Regions from separate parts of the Cereibacter sphaeroides 2.4.1 genome, predicted to be linked through region 1. Evidence: riboswitches for the same ligand, from Rfam matches in the RefSeq annotation. Region 1 holds a riboswitch; the other holds the start of a gene.
The links. A riboswitch is a leader RNA that binds a small molecule or an ion and turns the genes downstream of it on or off. The one in region 1 is predicted to bind thiamine pyrophosphate.
Positions count from the first base shown of each region.

Region 2: linked by a shared signal. The riboswitch ahead of thiB (thiamine ABC transporter substrate binding subunit) and the one ahead of thiM (hydroxyethylthiazole kinase) in region 1 are both predicted to bind thiamine pyrophosphate.

Region 1 is NC_007493.2:2,386,005-2,389,962, forward strand. It holds gene RSP_RS11540 (ABC transporter substrate-binding protein) at 1-261, opposite strand, end outside; gene thiD (bifunctional hydroxymethylpyrimidine kinase/phosphomethylpyrimidine kinase) at 258-1,061, opposite strand; gene thiE (thiamine phosphate synthase) at 1,058-1,669, opposite strand; gene thiM (hydroxyethylthiazole kinase) at 1,666-2,454, opposite strand; TPP riboswitch at 2,502-2,599, opposite strand; gene RSP_RS11560 (lytic transglycosylase domain-containing protein) at 2,833-3,285, opposite strand; gene RSP_RS11565 (inositol monophosphatase family protein) at 3,282-3,958, opposite strand, start outside.
Region 2 is NC_007493.2:3,166,276-3,170,233, forward strand. It holds gene RSP_RS15320 (HU family DNA-binding protein) at 87-374, shown strand; gene RSP_RS15325 (DMT family transporter) at 444-1,325, shown strand; gene aroC (chorismate synthase) at 1,322-2,422, opposite strand; TPP riboswitch at 2,535-2,634, shown strand; gene thiB (thiamine ABC transporter substrate binding subunit) at 2,669-3,652, shown strand; gene RSP_RS15340 (thiamine/thiamine pyrophosphate ABC transporter permease ThiP) at 3,628-3,958, shown strand, end outside.

The sequences.
Region 1 (3,958 bases):
CTCGGCATGCTGGAGATAGAGCTGCGGCTGGTAGGTCACCGCCAGATCCGCCTGCCCCGAGGCCGCCATCTTCGGCGGATCGGCCGGATCGGCGGGGGCCACGATCTCGACCTCGAGACCCGCTTCTGCGAACCACCCCTGACGCTCGGCCACGATGATGGGCCCATGGTCGGGGTTCACGAACCAGTCGAGCACCACGGTCAGGGGCTCGGCCATGGCGGGGGCCGGCAGCAGGAGGGCCAGAAGGGCTGCGCGTTTCATGAAGGGCTCCTCATCAGGAAGAAATGGTCGGTGGGGCCGTGCCCGCTTCCGACCGAAAGCGCCTCGGCGCCGGCGATGGCGCGCGAGACATAGGTCTTGGCCGCCCGGCAGGCCGCCAGCGGATCGCCCAGCAGCGCGAGCTGCGTGGCCAGCGCCGAGGAGAGCGTGCAGCCCGTCCCGTGCGTGTTGCGCGTGTCGGTGCGGGGGCTGACCAGCCACTCCGCCCGGTCGCGGTCGAGATAGAGATCCGGGCAGTCCGCGCCCGCCAGATGCCCGCCCTTGAGCAGCACCGCGGCGGGCCCCAGCGCCAGAAGGGCGCGCGCCTGCCGCTCCATCCCGGCACGGTCGGACACTTCGGCCTCGCCCAGAAGGTCGGCCGCCTCGGGCAGGTTCGGCGTGACGATCCGCGCGAGCGGCATGAGCCTGCTGCGCAGCGCCGCCACCGCCTCGGCCGCCAGAAGCCGGTCGCCGCCCTTGGCCACCATCACCGGATCGAGCACGATGGGCGCCGCCTGCCCCGCCAGCTCCGCCGCCACCGCCTCGGTGACGGCCGCCGTGCCGAGCATGCCGATCTTGACCGCATCCACCCGCACATCGGCAAAGATCGCCTGCAGCTGCGCCGTCACGAAGGCGGGCGGGATCAGCTCGATCCCCGTCACGCCGCGCGTGTTCTGCGCGGTGAGCGCCGTCAGCACCGCCATGCCATAGCCGCCGTTCGCGCCGATGGCCTTGATGTCGGCCTGAATGCCTGCGCCGCCCGACGGGTCCGAGCCCGCGACCGAGAGGATGTTCGGGATCATGCGCGCTCCCATTCGAGCGCCAGCGCCCGGGCGGCGGCCTCCGGATCCGCGGCCGCGCCGATGGCCGAGACGATGGCCATGCCGGCCGCGCCCGCGGCCTTCACCGCGTGGGCATCCCCCGCGCCCAGCCCGCCGATGGCGACCGCCGGGACGGGTGCCGCCGCCACCAGCCGCGCAAGCCCCTCGAAGCCGATGGGAGGCGCATGGTCGGGCTTCGAGGCCGTGGCCCGCACCGGCCCCGCCCCCACATAATCGACGATCCCGAGGGGCAGCGCCTCCAGATGCTCCGGCGCCTCGACGGAGAGGCCGAGGAGACGGTCGGGCCCGATCCGGCGCCGCGCTTCGGCCACGCCCAGATCGCCCTGCCCCACATGAAGCCCCGCCGCCCCCGAGGCCAGCACCACCTCGATCCGGTCGTTCACGATGAGCGGCACGCCTTGGGCGTCGAGCGCCGCCACCAGCCGCCGCGCGAGCGGGATCAGCTCCGCGTCGGAGCGGTGCTTGTCGCGGAGCTGGACGAGCGTGGCCCCTCCCCGGACGGCCGCCGCCACCAGCTGCTCGAGACCCTCGGCCCCGTCCGGCGTCACGAAATAGAGCGAGAGGTTCATGCGGCCTCCAGCCTGGCGCCACGGTCGAGCGCCTCGGGCGACAGGGTGTGGAGCGCGTCGAGGAAAGCCACCTGGAAGCTGCCGGGCCCGGTCGCTGTCTTTGCGGCCTCTTCGCCCGCGAGCCCGAAGAAGGCGAGCGCCGCCGCCGTCGCCTCGAACGGCGGCCGGGTCGCCGCGAAGGCGCCCACGATCCCGGTCAGCGAGCAGCCGAGCGCGGTCACCCGCGGCATGAGCGGATGGCCGTTGGCGCAGCGGATGCCGCGCCGGCCGTCGGTCACGAAATCCACCGGCCCCGTCACCGCGACCACCGCGCCCGAGCTTTCGGCAAGGCGCTGCGCCGCCGCCTCGGCGGCCGCGACCGGATCGGCGCTGTCAGCGCCCTTGCCCCGGGTCTCGGCCCCTGCCAGCGCGAGGATTTCCGAGGCATTGCCGCGGATGACGGTGGGCTTCAGCGCCAGAAGCCGGGCACCGAGGCCGCGGCGGAAGGCCGTGGCGCCCACCGCCACCGGATCGAGCACCCAGGGCCGCCCGGCCGCCGCAGCACCACGCGCCGCGGCCTCCATCCCCTCGACCCAGCGGGGGCTCGGCGTGCCCATGTTGATCGTCAGCGCCTGCGCAATGGCGGCGAACTCGCCGGATTCCTCGGCGTCATGCACCATCGCGGGCGAGGCACCCGCCGCCAGAAGCACGTTGGCCACGACATTCATGGCGACGAAATTGGTGATGCATTGCACCAGCGGCGCCTCGCGCCGCATGGTGTCGAGATAGGTTCCGCAGCCGTCCATCGCTCTCCTTCCGTGACGGAGGGAGGCGAAATGCATTCAAGTGCGGGACCTGCAGCATCGCGACTTCCTCCGCCAGCATGACCTGGTTCAGGTTCAAAGGGTGCTTCTCAGCCCGGGAAGGTCCCGGACGCCCCTGTCACTCCGGATAGGCTTAACGCGAAGCCGCGGCCCGGCGCAAGGGCCGTGCGGGAGGCGCGGACGGCGAGCCGACAGCCACGCCCTGCATTTCGCGAAGCGCGGATGACCGGCGGCGGAGTGCCGGCTCGTGCTGGGAGGATCTCGTTCCGGCGAAACGGACGAGCCACCGGAGCCGCGCCTCCGCGACCTCCAGTGGACCTGCGCCCTCGGGGCAGCGTCTGCGGATCCTGGCGCCCGCGCTCAGCGCAGGCCGGTCTCTTCCAGGAGGCCGAGGCGCTTGGCCTCGTAGTAATAGCCGTTGCGATACCACTGGATCGCGCGCTCTTCGTCGCCCTGCGCCACGAGCCACGCCCCGCGGAGATATTTCCCGCCGTAGGTGAGGTTCGTCTTGGCGTCGAGCAGGCTTTCGGGCGCGCCGCGATAGCCCATGGTCTTGGCCGTCTGGGGATGGATCTGCATGAGCCCCATATAGGGCCCGTTCTTGGCCCCCGGATTGTAGCCGCTTTCGCGCTTCACGATCCGGTGCATCAGCGACGGCGGCACATGGTAGAGCTTGGCGTAATCGCTCACCATCCGCATCACCTCGGGCTGCCCGGACATCTCGCCGCGTCCCTCGGGCGCCTTGGCGCCCCCGCCGCAGCCCGCCAGTGCCAGAGCCGCCGCAAGAAGCGCGGCGCCTGTCGTTCCCTTCATCCTGCCTGTCCCTCTGCTGCCTTCACGACGGCTGTCAGATCGTCCCACACCTTCGGTGCGGCGACGAGCACCATGCCACCGGCGGCGTCTTCGGGAAAGGGGGCAGTGCGTCCTCCGGCTTCCTCGACCATCAGCATGGCCGCCAGACAGTCCCAAGGGTTCATGTGCGGCTCGTAATAGCCGCCGAGCCGGCCCGCCGCGACCGAGGCCAGCATGATCGCGCCCGAGCCGTTGCGGTAGAACATGCCGCCCCGCCGCATCAGTTCGCGCACCAGCGCCGAGGCGAAGTCGGGCGAGGTGCGGTGGCTTGCGCCGAGCGCCACGTTGCAGGAGCCGATGGTGAGATCCTCGCGCGCGCGGAGCCGCTCGCCGTTCAGGAAGGCTCCCTGCCCCCGCTGCGCCGAGAAGGTCTCGCGCGCGAGCGGATGTTCGATCACCCCCGCGACGGTGCGCCCCTCCTCCTGCAGCGCGAGCACCACGCACCAGTGCGGCAGCCCGGCCAGGAAGGGCGCGGTGCCGTCGATCGGGTCGATCACCCAGGTGAAGCCCGACCTGCCCTCCTCTGCGCCATGCTCCTCGCCCAGCACCCCATCGTCGGGGAAGCGCGCGGCGATGCGGGCGCGGATCAGCGTCTCGACCTCGCGATCGGCGCGGCTCACGATGTCCTGCGGGC
Region 2 (3,958 bases), 780 kb from region 1:
GCTGCAAAACAAGGTGTAGCCCTTGAATTCGCCCCCAGAGGCAGGAACAGACCCCGCGTCCAGCGGGGCAAGACCAGGAGACTCTCATGTCGAAACCGATGACCAAGACGCAGCTCGTCGCGACCCTTGCTGACGAGATGGGCTCGGACAAGAAGACGGCCAACGCGGCCCTCGATGCGATCGCCTCGATCGTCGCCCGTGAAGTGGCCGCCGGCGGTGCCGTGACGCTGCCGGGCCTCGGCAAGGTCGTCTGCCGCGAGCGCCCCGAGCGTCAGGTGCGCAATCCGGCCACCGGCGAGCAGGTGACCAAGGCCGCCGACAAGCAGGTGAAATTCACCATCGCCAAGGCGCTGAAGGACAGCGTGAACGCCTGAGCCGGCGATCCGGCACGGCAGCCGTTCGAGGGTCGCCATCCGGCGGCCCTTTTTCATGGGAGGGACCGGATGGATCTGCGCAGCATCGGCATGGGCCTCGCCTTTGCCTTCATGTGGTCCTCGGCCTTCGCTTCGGCGCGCATCATCGTGGCGCAGGCGCCGCCCCTCAGCGCGCTCTCGCTGCGCTTCCTCTGCTCGGGCCTGATCGCGCTCGCCCTCGGCGCGGCGCTGGGACAGTCGGCGCGGCTCAGCCCTGCGCAGTGGCGCGGCGTGGTGATCTTCGGTCTCTGCCAGAACGCCTTGTATCTCGGGCTCAATTTCGTCGCGATGCGCTGGGTGAGCGCGAGTTTCGCCGCCATCGTCGCCTCCACGATGCCGCTCCTCGTGGCGCTGGCGGGCTGGATCTTCCTGCACGAGCGGCTGAGGCCCGTCACGGCGCTGGGGCTTCTGGCCGGGATGGCAGGCGTGGCGCTCATCATGGGCACGCGGCTGTCGGGCGGCGAGGATGCCCTGGGCTTTCTCCTCTGCGTCGCGGGCGTGATCGCGCTGACGGCGGCCACGCTGACGGTGCGGGTCGCCTCGTCCGGCGGCAACCTCCTGATGATCGTGGGTCTGCAGATGCTGGTGGGTTCGGCCGCGCTGGCGCCCGCGGCGCTGCTGACCGAGACCCCGCTCGAGGTGCAGTGGAGCGGCAGCCTCGTGGCGGCCTTCGCCTACACCACACTGGTGCCGGGGCTGCTCGCCACCTGGGTCTGGTTCCTGCTCGTCGGCCGGATCGGCGCCGTCCGCGGCGCGACCTTCCATTTCCTCAACCCGTTCTTCGGCGTGGCCGTGGCGGCGGTGCTTCTGGGCGAGCGGATGGGGATCTGGGACGTGGCCGGCGTCGTCGTGATCGCGGCCGGGATTCTCGCCGTGCAGCTCTCGCGCGTGCCCGAAGCCGCCCGGCGCTAGCCGATCGTCCCGCGCAGGCCGCCGGTCTGGCCGCGGTCGAGCAGCAGATGGTCGAGCAGCACGCAGGCCATCATCGCCTCGCCCACCGGCACCGCGCGGATGCCCACGCAGGGATCGTGGCGGCCCTTCGTCACCACCTCCACCTCGCGCCCGTCGGTCGTGACCGAGCGGCGCGGGGTCAGGATCGAGGAGGTGGGCTTCACCGCAAAGCGCACCACCACATCCTGCCCGGTCGAGATGCCGCCGAGGATGCCGCCCGCATGGTTGGTCAGGAACTCGGGGCCCTCGGGGCCCATGCGGATTTCGTCGGCATTGGCGCTGCCGGTGAGGCAGGCCGCGGCCATCCCCTCGCCGATCTCGACACCCTTCACCGCGTTGATCGTCATCATGGCCGCGGCGAGGTCGCTGTCGAGCTTGCCGTAGATCGGCGCGCCGAGCCCTGCCGGCACGCCCGAGGCCCGCACCTCGACGATGGCGCCCACCGAATCGTGCGCCTTGCGCAGTCCGTCGAGATAGTCGGCCCAGAGCGCGGCCGTATCGGGATCGGGGCACCAGAAGGGGTTGCGCTCGATCTCGTCCGCGTCGAACCGGGCGCGGTCGATAGCATGCGGCCCGATCTGGACCATGTAGCCCTCGATCCGCAGGCCGGGAACCAAGGCCGCCAGCGCCGCCCGGGCGACACCGCCCGCCGCGACCCGCGCCGCCGTCTCGCGCGCCGAGGAGCGCCCGCCCCCGCGATAGTCGCGCAGCCCGTATTTCCAGTGATAGGCGATGTCGGCATGACCCGGCCGGAAGCTCCGGGCGATCTCGCCATAGTCCTTCGACCGCTGGTCGGTGTTCTCGATCATGAGCTGGATCGGCGTGCCGGTCGAGCGGCCCTCGAAGGTGCCCGACAGTATCCTGACCGCATCCGGCTCCTGCCGCTGGGTGGTGAAGCGGTTCTGGCCGGGCTTCCGGCGGTCGAGCCAGTGCTGGATCGCCTCGGCCTCGATCGCGACGCCGGGCGGGCAGCCATCCACCGTCGCGCCGAGCGCGGGCCCATGGCTCTCGCCCCAGGTGGTGACGCGGAAGATGTGGCCGAAAGTGTTGTAGCTCATGACGTTCGTCCCCGTTTGGCCGAGCCATAGGGCAGATGCGCCCGTCGGGGAACCGGATTCTGGCGCAGGGCGCGGCTTTCCTGTTGCGGCGGCGGGCCGCCCCGCTATGGTCTGTCCCACCTCGGGGTGCCCGCAAGGGCTGAGACGCTGCGCGCGAACCCGTTGAACCTGACCCGGTTAGGACCGGCGGAGGGAAGGTGCATGGCTCCTCATCCCGTTCCGTTCCGCGTCGAAGAGGAGGATGAGATGAGACTTCCGATCGTTGCTTCCTGTGTTGCGCTGGCTGCGGGAACGGCCGCGGCCGAGACGCCCGTGCTGACGGTGCTGACCTACGACAGCTTCACCTCGGAATGGGGTCCTGGCCCCGCGGTCGAGAAAGCCTTCGAGGAGACCTGCGCCTGCGACCTGCGCTTCGTCGCCGCGGGCGACGGGGCGGCGCTTCTGGCGCGGCTCCAGCTCGAGGGCGCGCGGAGCGAGGCCGATGTGGTTCTGGGGCTCGACACGAACCTCACGGCGGCGGCGGCCGCGACCGGCCTCTTCGCTCCGCACGGCGTGAGCACGCCGCTCGATCTGCCGGTGGCCTGGGAGGATCCGGTGTTCCTGCCCTTCGACTGGGGCTGGTTCGCCTTCGTCCATGACCGCAGGATGGAAGATGTGCCGGCCTCGTTCGAGGAGCTGGCGGCGTCGGACTCCAAGATCGTCATCCAGGATCCGCGCAGCTCGACCCCGGGTCTGGGCCTTCTGATGTGGGTGGAGGCGGCCTACGGCGACCGCGCGCCCGAGATCTGGGAGGGGCTCGCCGACAATATCGTGACGGTGACGCCCGGCTGGTCCGAGGCCTACGGCCTCTTCATGGAGGGCGAGGCCGACATGGTGCTGAGCTACACCACCTCGCCCGCCTACCATCTGATCGCTGAGGAGGACGATACCAAGACTGCGGCCGCCTTCCGCGAGGGGCACTATCTGCAGGTCGAGGTGGCGGGCAAGCTGGCCGCGACCGACCAGCCGGAGCTGGCCGACCGCTTCATGGCCTTCCTGCTGGAGGAGCCGGTGCAGTCGGTGCTGCCCACGACGAACTGGATGTATCCGGCGAAGCTGCCCGCCGCGGGCCTGCCCGAGGGGTTCGAGACGCTGGTGCAGCCCGAGACCTCGCTTCTGCTGTCGGCTGACGAGGCGCTCGCCCTCCGGCCCGAGGCTCTGGCCGAATGGCAAGACGCGCTGGCGCGCTGATCGTCGCCGCGGCGCTGGCCGCGCTGACGCTGGGCCCGCTCGCGCTCGTGATGGCGCGGGCGGGCGGCGGCGCGCTCGGTCCGGCCGATTGGGCGGCAGTGCGCTTCACCGTCCTGCAGGCGGCACTGTCTGCGGTGGTCTCGGTTCTGCTGGCGGTGCCGGTGGCCCGCGCGCTCGCCCGCCGCAGCTTCCCCGGCCGTCGACTGATGATCGCGCTGCTGGGCGCGCCCTTCCTGCTGCCGGTGATCGTGGCGGTCCTTGGGCTGATCGCGGTTTTCGGCCGGGCGGGGCTGCTGAACCGGGGGC